DNA from 3 places in the Paenibacillus sp. AN1007 genome. Region 1 is predicted to be linked to each of the others. Evidence: riboswitches for the same ligand, from Rfam matches in the RefSeq annotation. Region 1 holds a riboswitch; each other region holds the start of a gene.
What was found. Region 1 has a riboswitch for thiamine pyrophosphate ahead of ABXS70_RS09540 (thiamine phosphate synthase). Riboswitches for the same ligand answer to the same signal wherever they lie in the genome.
Positions count from the first base shown of each region.

Region 2: linked by a shared signal. The riboswitch ahead of thiC (phosphomethylpyrimidine synthase ThiC) and the one ahead of ABXS70_RS09540 (thiamine phosphate synthase) in region 1 are both predicted to bind thiamine pyrophosphate.
Region 3: linked by a shared signal. The riboswitch ahead of thiM (hydroxyethylthiazole kinase) and the one ahead of ABXS70_RS09540 (thiamine phosphate synthase) in region 1 are both predicted to bind thiamine pyrophosphate.

Region 1 is NZ_CP159992.1:2,089,965-2,094,248, forward strand. It holds gene ABXS70_RS09535 (ABC-F family ATP-binding cassette domain-containing protein) at 1-1,480, shown strand, start outside; TPP riboswitch at 1,520-1,628, shown strand; gene ABXS70_RS09540 (thiamine phosphate synthase) at 1,917-2,621, shown strand; gene thiO (glycine oxidase ThiO) at 2,673-3,917, shown strand; gene thiS (sulfur carrier protein ThiS) at 3,914-4,117, shown strand; gene ABXS70_RS09555 (thiazole synthase) at 4,145-4,284, shown strand, end outside.
Region 2 is NZ_CP159992.1:5,094,132-5,098,415, reverse strand. It holds gene ABXS70_RS22825 (alpha/beta fold hydrolase) at 1-462, opposite strand, end outside; gene ABXS70_RS22820 (IclR family transcriptional regulator) at 877-1,620, shown strand; TPP riboswitch at 1,856-1,969, shown strand; gene thiC (phosphomethylpyrimidine synthase ThiC) at 2,406-4,229, shown strand.
Region 3 is NZ_CP159992.1:4,819,445-4,823,728, forward strand. It holds gene ABXS70_RS21700 (radical SAM/SPASM domain-containing protein) at 373-1,254, opposite strand; TPP riboswitch at 1,502-1,604, shown strand; gene thiM (hydroxyethylthiazole kinase) at 1,810-2,622, shown strand; gene thiD (bifunctional hydroxymethylpyrimidine kinase/phosphomethylpyrimidine kinase) at 2,619-3,431, shown strand; gene thiE (thiamine phosphate synthase) at 3,431-4,096, shown strand.

The DNA.
Region 1 (4,284 bases):
TCTGCTTGCCGGAGAACGTGTAGGTCTAGTCGGAGCTAATGGCGCCGGGAAATCAACATTAATGAATATCCTTACAGGAAAACTTCTTAAAGACAGCGGTAAAGTAGAGTGGACGCCGAAAGTTCGTTATGGATATCTGGATCAACACACCAAGTTAACACCAGGTAGGACGATTCGAGATGTGCTTAAAGATGCGTTTCTGCCGCTGCTGGAATTGGAAAAGGAAATGATGGCCATCACCGACCAGATGGCCGATGCAGACGCGGACAAGCTGGAGCAGCTGCTCGAAGAAATGGGCGAGATCCAGGAACAGCTGGAACAGGGCGATTTTTATTTAATTGATGTCAAAGTGGAAGAGATGGCTAATGGTCTGGGATTGAATGCCATTGGGCTGGATCGTGATGTTGCTGCACTTAGCGGCGGACAGCGTACGAAGGTACTTCTTGCCAAGTTATTACTGGAGAAGCCTACTGCGTTGTTGTTGGATGAGCCGACAAACTATCTGGATGTAGAGCATATTGAATGGCTGACACGATATTTGAGAGACTATCCGCATGCATTTTTGCTGATCTCCCATGATACGGAGTTTATGAATGAAGTTGTGAATGTCATCTACCATCTGGAGTTTGCCAAATTGACGCGTTACGCTGCCAATTATGAGAAATTCCTGGAAATGGCGGATATGCAAAAAGCGCAGCACATTGATGCTTATGAGAAGCAGCAGGAGTATATCAAAAAGCAGGAAGATTTCATTCAGCGGAACAAGGCCAGAGCTTCGACCTCAGGACGGGCGAAGAGCCGGGAGAAACAACTTGGTAAGATTGACCGGATTGATCGTCCGGATGAAGCGGCAAAACCAACATTCAAATTCAAGGATGCCCGGGCGAGCAGTAAAACCGTTTTTGAAGGTATTGATTTTGAAATTGGTTACACATACCCGCTGCTGCCGAAAATGACAATGACGATAGAACGTGGAGAAAAGATTGCTATTGTTGGTTGTAATGGTGTTGGTAAATCGACACTTCTCAAGACCATTCTGGGTAAGATTGCGCCAATCAGCGGCAAAACATTTCTGGGAGATTATCTGGAGACAGCCTATTTCGAACAGGAAGTGCGTGCCGAAAACATTACACCGATCGATGATGTTTGGAATGAATTTTCACATCTGACACAGAACGAAGTGCGAGGGCATCTTGCACGCTGTGGTCTCAAAAATGAGCACATCACTCGCCCTCTTAATATGCTGAGCGGAGGAGAGCAGGCTAAAGTCCGATTGTGTAAACTGCTGATGCGGGAAAGCAACTGGGTTTTGTTTGATGAGCCGACGAACCATCTGGATGTCACCGCAAAAGCTGAGCTGCAGCGTGCATTGAAAGAGTATAAAGGAACCGTTTTGCTTGTATCGCACGAACCGGATTTTTACGAAGACTGGGTTACCAAAACGTGGAATGTAGAAGAGTGGTCCGAAAATGCACGATGACAAAAAAATTCGACTGTGGTAATATAGGCTACAACTTCATATGAACACTAGGGGGGCCGCACGAGCGGCTGAGATGGAAGAATGCGATTCCGGACCCTTTGCACCTGATCTGGATCATACCAGCGTAGGGAAGTGGCGCGTTTCAGCAAAAACGACAGTAAGTGATCCTCCAAAATATGAACAGGATCTCTACACTGCAGGTGATGCAGGCTTTCGATACCGGGCTAATAGTTAATGGGTATTTTAACTGTTAACAGGTATAACTGCATTTTCGTTATTGAACTGAATCTTTGTTTATACGCAGCCGCTCCCCTACGGGAGCGGCTTTTTTGATTTTTTATTAATATTTTTGGTTTCCGTATAAGCGATGTGAGGAGGGAGAACAAAGCTGCGTACAGTAAAATGCGAGAATGAAGCAGGGAGATTACGTGAGCAGATGAAGGAATTAGCCGAGCAGAAGAAATACCAACCGCAGAAGTTGGAAGAGAGCTTTAGACGGAGGTGTGAACAAGATCACTGCTCTTTTGAGCTGCATGCTGTATCCACAAATAAAGGGGAACAAGCGGCCATGCTGCGGGCAGCCAAGGAAATATGGCCTTGGGTGGATTATATTCACATCCGGGAAAAGCATCTCACGCTGCAGCAGCGGTTCAACTGGGCCAAGCAGATGGCAGCGTCCGGTATTCCAGCATCTCACATTGTAATAAATGGTGCGAATCCGTCGGAGTCCAGCCCCTTTTATCAAGGTGTGCATTGGAGTCGGGAGATGCTGCATAAGGCAGGAGTGGAGATGGCAGCCTGGCATCAGCATGATGTCCGAATGAGATTAGGCATATCCGTGCATTCCGCCGAGGAGGCGAGAATCGCTGAAGAGTTTGGAGCAGATTACCTTTTTTTCGGCCATGTGTACGCGAGTCAGAGCAAACCGGATACAGCACCAAGGGGATTGGCCGTATTGGCAGAGGTATGTTCAAGTGTTCGCGTGCCTGTTATCGCGATCGGAGGTATACAGCCAAGCCATATTCAGGCTGTCCGGTCATCTGGAGCCAGGGGGGCCGCTGTAATTTCAAGTATTTTAAAACATGAAAGCCCAGCCTATGCTGCCGCTCTTTTCAAACAAGCTGTGGAAGCCGGAATGTGAATGGTCGACAGCCAAGGAGATGTACAGCTGCGAAGTTAAGGAGATGAGAACGTGGAACAGAAAAGTATGAATCAATCTGAGGAGGCTTTCCCCTCATCGAGTAAATACGATAACCCTGAGCTTGACTCCATATGTAAACCATCAACTGAACCGTCAGAAGCTTTCCAAGCAGAAACCATTATTATTGGCGGGGGAATTATCGGCTGTGCGATTGCTTTTGAACTGGCATCCAGAGGCAGGGAAGTACTGCTTCTCGAACAGTCCGAGATTGCGAGTGGGAGTTCAGGTGCAGCCGCTGGTATGCTTGCAGCAGATAGTGAGGATTTTGCCCATCCTCTTATTGCACGGGCGGCGCGCGACAGCAGAGAACTGCTGCATCACCAAAAAGAGCAGCTGTACGCTCTTACAGGAATGGAGATAGGTCTTAGGCACACCGGTTTTATCACACCTTTTCGTTCCTATAGTGAGCTGAGTCGCTGCAAAGATAAACAAAATAATTCATCAGTTAAGAATCAGCTTTGGTGGGACAGAAGCACTGTGGAGCGGGAAGCGGCATGGCTGAACCGGGATGTGTACGGAGCTTATTACAGACCTTTGGAGAGCGAAGTGCTGCCTGTGTCGCTGACCAGAGCTTATGCGAGGGCAGCTCACATGATGGGAGCGCGGATTTGGGAAGGTGTGCAGGACATTCGTCTCGTTGTAAATAACAATGGAGTGCAGGGCGTGGCAGCTGCCAAGCGAGAGATAACCTGCAAACATGTGATTGTGGCTGCTGGATTACATGGAGAGCAGCTGATGAGTCAGGTAGGGGTAGCTCTGCCATCGTGTCCGGTGAAAGGAGAAATAGCCGCAATCCGATTTTCGGCAGAACAAGCAGGATATAGACCTGATCGTACAATCTATGCAGAAGACGTTTACGTTGTTCCCAAAGCCAACGGAGAAGTATGGATCGGTGCAACCAGTCTGCCTGGCCGAACAGATCGCAGTGTGTCTGCACATAGCGTTCAACGGCTGCTCACTGCGGCAGGTTATTGGGTTCCGGGAGTCAAGGAAGCGGAATTTTTGCGTGCATGGGCAGGAGTGAGACCTTCTACACCTGATGGGCTGCCGTATATCGGTCAATGTGAACAAGTTCCCGGCTTGTACGCTGCATATGGACATTTTCGGAATGGGATTTTACTTAGTGCGATAACCGGTCGCTGGATCGCGGATATGCTGGAAGGCAAAAGTGCGGAAGAGATGGGAATTGAAGCATTATCGCCTGAGCGATTGAACAGAAAGGGTGTTGTGCTGTGAACATCATCGTGAACGGTCAGAAGATGGAGATTGACGATGAACTAAATCGAGTGGATAAATTACTGCAATCGTTCAACCTGCAGGTGAAAACGGTAGTTGTGGAGTTAAATCGCAGTATTTTGACCAAGGATCATCATGAGATAACAATGTTAAGAGAAGGCGATCGCATTGAGATTGTTCACTTTGTAGGTGGCGGTTAATCATTATAGACAGGGGATGCGTGGAACATGTTAACTATCGGAAAATATTCGTTTGAATCGAGACTGCTGCTCGGAACAGGGAAATTTTCAGACCTGGAGATTCAAGGCCAGGCTGTAGAAGCTTCGGGTACGGAGGTGCTTACCTTTGCCGTACGTCGTCTGAATTT
Region 2 (4,284 bases), 3.0 Mb from region 1:
TACGGCTCTGTTGACCTGAGATGCAAAGCCGTAATCAAACATGACCACATTAAAACCGAGCTGATGTGCATAGTGGGCGAGATCGTACATAGGTACCCATGTTTCCTCTCGGTTCGCTCCATAACCATGGCTGAAAATAATGGTTTTGCCCGTATCAGTGGCAGCGGGAATATACCAGCCCTGCATTGTTCGGCTGCCGTCCGCTGCGGGGAAGGTAATGTCTTCGTATTTCATATTTTTAGCCTGCATCGGATTCGAAAAGACCGGAGCAACTGTAGGATTCGACAGCACCCAAGCGATATAACCATGTAAGGCAATAAAACAAAACAACAGGAAAAAAACAACGGAGAGCAGCAGCGCTACGACAATATGTTTGAACCGGATCAGCCTCGGTGACAATGAAGAGGGCAGATCGGACACTTTGGTATGCAGCGGGGCTTCGCTCTGGGATGTCGGATACATGCACGCCCCTCCTTTAAAATTCGGTTAAAGATTCATTCCGCTGAAGTTAACGGCGATGTTAAAAGAATAACATTTCATATCGTTTATCTCGTACATACTATTATGACATCCTGATCCTAAAGTCACATTTTAGTGATCATAAGTGAAAGGGTTCCTGTCTTTATCGTATGTTCCGATATCATCAAAGTCAATTGATTGACGGCATTTGTTACGCAATTGTTATATAGTTCTTTAGATGTATAGATAACATTTCCATAGCGTGTAATTTACAGGAGATTAAAGCCTTATAAAATGATCATAAATATATATTTTTCCCCTGCCTCGCAGCTATTTTTGGTTTACAGATGAGACCGTTTCTCATATAATTTATGTAACCAAGTTTCATGTGATGAAACATGAGGAGGGCATTATGCCATGGAAGACCGCAAGTTAACCGTCCGTGCTGTCGAACGGGCGCTGGATATATTATTATGTTTTACCACGCGGAGCGATCTTGGACTCACCGAAATTGCCAGCCAGATTGGTCTGCACAAAAGTACGGTGCATCGGTTGATGGCTACGCTGGAGGATAAGGGCTTTGTGATACGCGATGCGGCTACCGAGAAATACCGGCTAGGCATTCGCATCTGGGAATTGTCGGCGCATATGTCGCGCAGCGATGATCCAGCCATTTTGCTGCTGCCTGCGATGGAGCGGCTCCGAGATCGTCTGGGTGAAACTGTGAGTCTTTACCTTCGTGACGGCAGTGAGCGGATTCGTATTCAGGCGGTGCAGAGTGATCAGGCCATTCGGCGTGTTGCACCCGTTGGTGCGAGACTGCCGCTTTCGGTGGGGGCATCCAGCAAAGTGCTGATGGCTTTTGCCGCCGAAGAGGACCGGGAGGAACTGATGAACGGCCCGGAATGGCCGGTGTTTATCGATCCAGCAGTGTATTTGGCGCAGATGGAGGATATTCGGGTGAGCGGTTATGCCACCAGTTATGAGGAACGTGAGCCAGGAGCTGCAGCTGTGTCTGTACCGATTATGGATCGCAAGGGTAATATTGCGGCAGCACTTTCCGTGTCCGGACCGGTCAGCAGGCTCTCACAGGAAACACTGCATGAGTATGCGCCGGTATTGAAAGAAGCAGCTGCGCAAATGGGACTTATGTTGTCATAAGTGTCTGCTGATATTGGTATGTGATGCGGTATCGATATGTTTTATAGAGGGGCAAAGCGGGCTAAAGGGAGCTTTTTCAGCCACCTTCGCCTGAATGTCACACAGATGAGCCGGTCCCTCTGGAATATAAAGGTTGTATTTATATCCAGTTTAAGCTACTCTGTAATGGACGGCCCAGCGGGGCCAGATGAATGTCATCTTTTGATTTGAACGCGGCCTGGTTGCCGCAATACGTTTACGTTACTGGGGGAGTCCGAATTGTCCGGACTGAGACGGGATCGCATGAGATCCCGGACCCTTTGCACCTGATCTGGATCATACCAGCGTAGGGAAGTAATCGGCCATATGATCACATACACCATGGACGTTGTCTATGGACAAATGCTGCATTGCAGCGGTTTGTCCATGCTGCGTGCAGGGTGATGGACATAAGTCGGTTCCTTCGGAACCGGCTTTTTTATATACGGCGGCAAGCAGAGAGTCATTCGTTGTTGTGCTTTACCATCGCGGTACCTTTGGAGTTCTGGGGCAGCCGTTCAGGGCATGTTGATGATGGAAAATAACAACGGAACCATGAAATTACGCTGAACGGATCAGTATAGTAATCTCGGTTCTCGTGCTGCTGTACATAAAAATCTGTCTCTTGGATCTATCGGGCTGCTTGAGCAGGATCACTCCTGCTGTGCTTCTGTGCTTTGGATGTTTTCTGTCAGGTGTGGTCGTTGGAGCTGACGCATTAGTGAGAGAATGCACAAAAGAAGATCACAGAGGAGGAAACAGGAGACATGAGTACACATAACCAAACGGGCAAGCAGATTGGAATAGAGGAATTGGGGAACGATGGCCATCCGGTGGAAAAGAAAACCGGAGCGGCTGGCGGGGTTCAGCCCTTCCCGGGCAGCCGCAAAGTGTACATTCAGGGCTCACGACCGGACATAGCTGTACCGGAGCGTGAAATTGCCCTGCATGACACGAATACTCCCCAAGGGGTGGAGCATAATGAGCCGCTGCGTGTCTACGATACGAGCGGCCCGATGACCGATCCCGAATTCCAGATGGACATTCGGAAGGGACTGCCTGCGCTCCGAAATCACTGGATCATGGAGCGCGGTGATGTAGAAGCATACGAGGGCCGCGCCGTTAAACCGGAGGATAACGGATTGAAGCCTGGAGGACGGAGAGCTGGAGCGGAGGAATACCCAGGCTTTCGCGGACAGCCGCTGCGTGCTCTGGGTGGGCGCTGCGTTACACAGATGCACTATGCGCGGCAGGGTCTGATTACGCCAGAGATGGAATACGCAGCTATTCGTGAAGGGGTGGAGCCGGAATTTGTACGGCAGGAGCTGGCGAGCGGCCGGGCGATTCTGCCCTCCAACATCAATCACCCGGAGAGTGAGCCGATGCTGATTGGTCGTCATTTTCATGTCAAGATCAATGCCAATATCGGTAATTCTGCTGTATCTTCCTCGATCGAGGAGGAGGTGGAGAAGATGACCTGGGCTGTACGGTGGGGATCGGATACGGTGATGGATCTCTCCACTGGGAAAGACATTCATACCACCCGGGAATGGATCATTCGCAACTCTCCGGTGCCGATTGGTACGGTGCCGCTCTATCAGGCGCTGGAGAAGGTGAATGGCGAGGCGGAAGCCCTCACTTGGGAACTGTATCGGGATACGCTGATTGAACAGGCGGAGCAGGGTGTGGATTATTTTACGATTCATGCCGGCGTGCTGCTGCGTTATATTCCAATGACGGCGAAACGCATGACGGGTATTGTATCGCGTGGCGGGTCGATTATGGCGGCGTGGTGTCTGGCACATCATCAGGAGAATTTTTTGTACACTCATTTTGAAGAAATTTGCGAGATTATGAAAAGGTATGATGTGGCGTTCTCCCTCGGGGATGGACTGCGCCCAGGGAGCATCTACGATGCCAATGACGAGGCACAGATGGCGGAACTGGCAACGCTCGGGGAATTGACGCAGATCGCGTGGAAGCATGATGTTCAGGTCATGATCGAAGGGCCGGGCCATGTGCCGATGCACAAGATCAAGGAGAATGTAGATTTGCAGATGGAAATCTGCCAGGAAGCTCCTTTCTATACACTCGGGCCGCTGACTACTGACATTGCTCCGGGCTATGATCACATTACGTCTGCAATCGGGGCAGCGATGATTGGTTGGTTTGGTACGTCCATGCTCTGCTATGTTACGCCGAAGGAGCATCTCGGGCTCCCAAATAAGGATGACGTGCGCGAAGGGGTAATCGCTTATAAAATAGCTGCTCATGCCGCTGATTTGGCCAAAGGGCATCCACGTGCCCAGCGCCGGGATGATGCACTTTCGAAAGCACGTTTCGAATTCCGCTGGCGGGATCAGTTTAACCTGTCTCTGGACCCGGAACGGGCACTGTCCTACCATGACGAGACACTGCCTGCAGAAGGGGCCAAGGAGGCACATTTCTGCTCCATGTGTGGGCCGAAGTTCTGCAGCATGCGCATCACGCAGGATATCCGCGCTTTTGCCGCAGATCGCGGCTTGAAGGAAGAAGAGGCAGTCGCCGCTGGGATGCAGGCGAAGGCTGAGGAGTATCGGGCACGTTCATAGATTATGACTAATCTGCTGACGTAGACCGTGACTGTTAAGGTAGGTCGTAGATGGC
Region 3 (4,284 bases), 2.7 Mb from region 1:
TCCTCCCTATAATTTAAATGGATTTGTCTGCAAGCCGCAGGCTTGTCTCACGGAACCGCAGCAGTAAGCACTGCCCGGAACCTGTCTTAATCCTACATAAAAAGGAAGATTACAGGAATAATCCCTGGATCACATTTACATTCCCCGGCATAAAAACGGATCGAACTGTATTTATCATCATATTCCATTCCGATGATATGTACCGATATTAACTTGGTATATGCTGTTTTTTACCGTCCTAATTACCATCAAGTTCATCAAAAAAGACTCTATCGTCTGCTTGCAGACAGTAGAGTCTTGGAGTATCTTATTCCTTTTTCGGCAGATCAGTCCTGATCTCGTGTAATCCATCCTGCTATTCTAACTCTTGTCTCAGGCTCCGGCTCCGAACCGCTGACGGTACCCACACTTGCGGCATAATTCCTCTACAGCCTCACGTTTAGAGAAACCGTACACCAGATTGTTCGCACGCTCTCCATCCACAATTTCCGAGAAAGACTTCTCATGGATGTTACCCAGGTTAATAACACCCTCTCCATCCAGACAGCAGGGAACGACGGTTCCGTCCACCAGCACAGCGGCCTGACTGCGCAGTGCATGGCAGAAGCCCCTACCATCATCTTCAGGTGCATCCAGACTTGGCCACTGGAATTCATGATCCTGATTCAGGTACACATTCGGCGCGATTTTTATGCCGCTGCCTGGAACGACTTTTTCCTCAATCCGGAAGTCCAGATTGAATTCACGCTCCAGCACCTCCAGCGTCTCTCGGTTTCGATTCCTCTGTGCATTCGTAAAGTTGTCCTGTGTCAGATTCCATAATCGAAACGAGACAATGACATTATGTTTCACGGCTTCACGTACAAAAGTCAAAATGTTACGCAGATATCCGTCACGGTCGGTAGAGCCTTCATGACCGTCGAAGCTGTGCAGCGAGAAATTCATCTGTCTCAGTGCAGGTTTACCTATCAATTTATGCTGTGTTTTCGGCAGCAGTGTACCGTTCGTTGTAATGTTTACTTTGAATCCTTTGGCATGGGCGGAGTCCAGCAGCACGTCAATTTTGGGATGCAGCAGCGGTTCCCCTTTGACGTGCAGGTAGATGTGTTTGGTGTGCGGTTTGATCTGATCCAATATATTATTAAAGACTTCAGGGTCGATAAATCCTTTGGCACGCTTCGTTTGTGGACAAAAGCTGCATGCCAGATTACAGATGCTCGTAATTTCAATGTATACTTTCTTGAACGTTTTCAACTCAGGGTCCCCATTCTGCCGGGAGGAACACATGTCCTGCCCTCATTCGTAATACGGCCGTATGGGCCAATCTCCATTATATCGGGTTAATGAACGAAGGTAAATCCGAATAACGAATCAAGATAAACCAAATTATTCAGAAACATCTTCTTTTTCTGCGCAGCTTTCAACGTATTCACAGTCAGCCAGTCCTCTTTACATTATGGCAGGATGTGATATAGACTGGGGACATAACTCCATATTTTGCACAATACACTAGGGGAGCCTTACGGCTGAGACGAATCGTTATATTCGGACCCTTTGAACCTGATCTGGATTATACCAGCGGAGGGAAGTGAGCAGCCTTTATGAATAGTGGATTCTCCCTAGTTGTTAAGGGGAACCATCACCATAGTTACAACTGGAAGCCCTGCTCATTTCTCCGGAAATGGGTGGGGCTTTTTTTATATTCCATCGCAAAGGAACCGGACGATTATCTTCTCTATTCCCAACGTGCAAATGGATGTCACATGATTCACCATCATCAGATCATTTTAGATCAAGGAGGAAATTGCGATGTCATATCTTCAACGTGTACGTACACTCAATCCTTTGATTCATAACATTACCAACCTTGTGGTTGCTCCTTTTACTGCAAATGGTCTGCTTGCCCTTGGTGCCTCTCCGTTCATGGCTTATGCTCATGAAGAAGCCGCTGATGCTGCCCGTATGGCTGGAGCAGTCGTTCTGAACATTGGCACATTGGATGAAAGAGTTGTTCAGTCGATCCTGCTGGCCGGGAAGTCTGCCAATGCACATCATGTACCTGTTGTACTTGATCCGGTTGGTGCGGGAGCAACCGCTTATCGCACCGATACGGTGCAGAAGCTGGTTCGTGAGCTTCGTCTCACTGTGCTGCGCGGTAATGCTGCCGAGGTGGCCCATGTCATTGGGGTGCCGTGGAATATCAAAGGTGTGGATGCCGGAACTGGAGAGGGTGACCGGATTGACATTGCGGAGCGCGCTGCACAGCGGCTGGGCTGCATTATCGTCATTACAGGTCAGTACGATGTTATTACGGACGGGTATCAAACATTTCTGACCAGCAACGGACATGCTTTACTCACCCAAGTGACAGGCGCAGGCTGCCTTCTAAGCTCGGTGATTGGTGCTTTCGCTGCCGCTGCCGCACCAGGAGATGATTTACTGCACAGTGTGACCGAGGCAGCTGCCTTTTATGGTGTTTCCGCTGAACGGGCTGCAGCTCGAACAGCTCATCAGGGCCCTGGCAGCTTCCAGATGGAATTTCTAAATCAATTAGCACAGGTGACACCTGAACTGCTCTCGGAGCACGCGCAGATTCGCCAGATTCGGGGAGGTGTACGATGAACATTACGCAGGCATTAACGATTGCAGGTTCTGATAACGGTGGCGGTGCCGGAATTCAGGCTGATCTCAAAACCTTCCAGGAGCTTGGTGTATACGGAATGACGGTGATTACTGCGATCGCTGCACAGAACACTATGGGTGTGCAGGGCGTATTTCCCATCAGTTATGAAGGCATAGCCCAGCAGCTCGATTCAACGGGAGAAGACTTTCAGCCGCGTGCGGTCAAGACAGGCATGCTGTATAGTGCCGAGATTATTCGTCTTGTCGCGGCAAAATGGCAGCAGTTCGGCTGGACCAATCTGGTGATCGATCCGGTGATGGTAGCTAAAGGCGGTGCACCTCTCCTCCAGCAGGAGGCGGTGCAGGCACTTGTTGAGGAGCTGATGCCCCATGCCCTGCTCACAACACCTAACATCCCGGAAGCTGAACTGCTTACGGGTATGAACATAACCAATCTGAACGAACGCGAAGAAGCTGCAAAACAATTGGTACAGATGGGCACAACGTATGCCCTGATCAAAGGAGGACATGAGACTGGTAGCGGAACGGTAGTGGATGTTCTGTACGACGGGCAGTCCTTTCATTACCTGGAGAACCTGCGTGTAATGACACGTCATACGCACGGAACCGGCTGCACCTTCTCTGCTGCCATTACGGCCGAACTGGCCAAGGGTTCTTCTGTTCTGGCTGCCGTTACAACCGCGCGAGCCTTCATTCAGGCAGCCATTGAAGATGAGCTGGGATTCGGGGCCGGGCACGGACCGACGAATCACTTCGCGTACCAGCGCAGACAGCGAGGTGCATGCTGATGCGTAGATGGGATACGGAAGCGGTACGCCGTGCGCTGCAGTTGTATTTGGTGATGGGCAGCGTCAATACGACGCGTGACCCGGTGGAGGTGCTGCGCCAGGCGATCGCTGGCGGCATCACGCTGTTCCAGTTCCGCGAGAAGGGAACTGGCGCCCTGACAGGCGAAGCCCGAACAGCGCTTGCGCTGCGGCTTCGCGAGGTGTGCAGCCAGCACGGGATACCGTTCATCGTGAACGATGATGTGGAGCTGGCTGTGGCTGTAGAGGCCGACGGTGTACACGTCGGTCAGGACGATGCGGACGCGGCGCTGGTGCGCGCCCGCATTGGCGAAGGGCGGATGCTTGGCGTATCCGCCCACTCCGCCCTTGAAGCCCGCCTTGCCGTGCAGGCGGGCGCAGACTATCTTGGCATCGGGCCAATGTACCCGACGCGCTCCAAAGCGGATGCCCACGCTGTGCTGGGCCCCGCCGGGATGGCGGAACTGCGCGCCGCAGGCATCGCGGTTCCGGTGGTTGGTATCGGCGGCATTACGCCCGATACCGCGGCCGCCGTGATGGCGGCTGGAGCCGACGGCGTCGCCGTCATCTCCGCCATCGCGGGCGCGGCCGATGTGCACGCAGCGGCTGCACAGCTCGCCGCGATCCTGCGCAGGGAGCAGGCATAGCCGTGCTCCCTGCCCGAGAATGCAAAGGCTGCAGCCACTCGGTCTGCAGCCTTTGCATTCTTGTTTTATTCTTCTCCTCCTTTGCCTTGTTCTGCAAACTACACATCCTCCTGCATCATTTTTCATCCTTATCCTTCCGCAAACAGTTCATCCTGCAGCGCACCATATCTCCTTCTGTATCCTTTAAA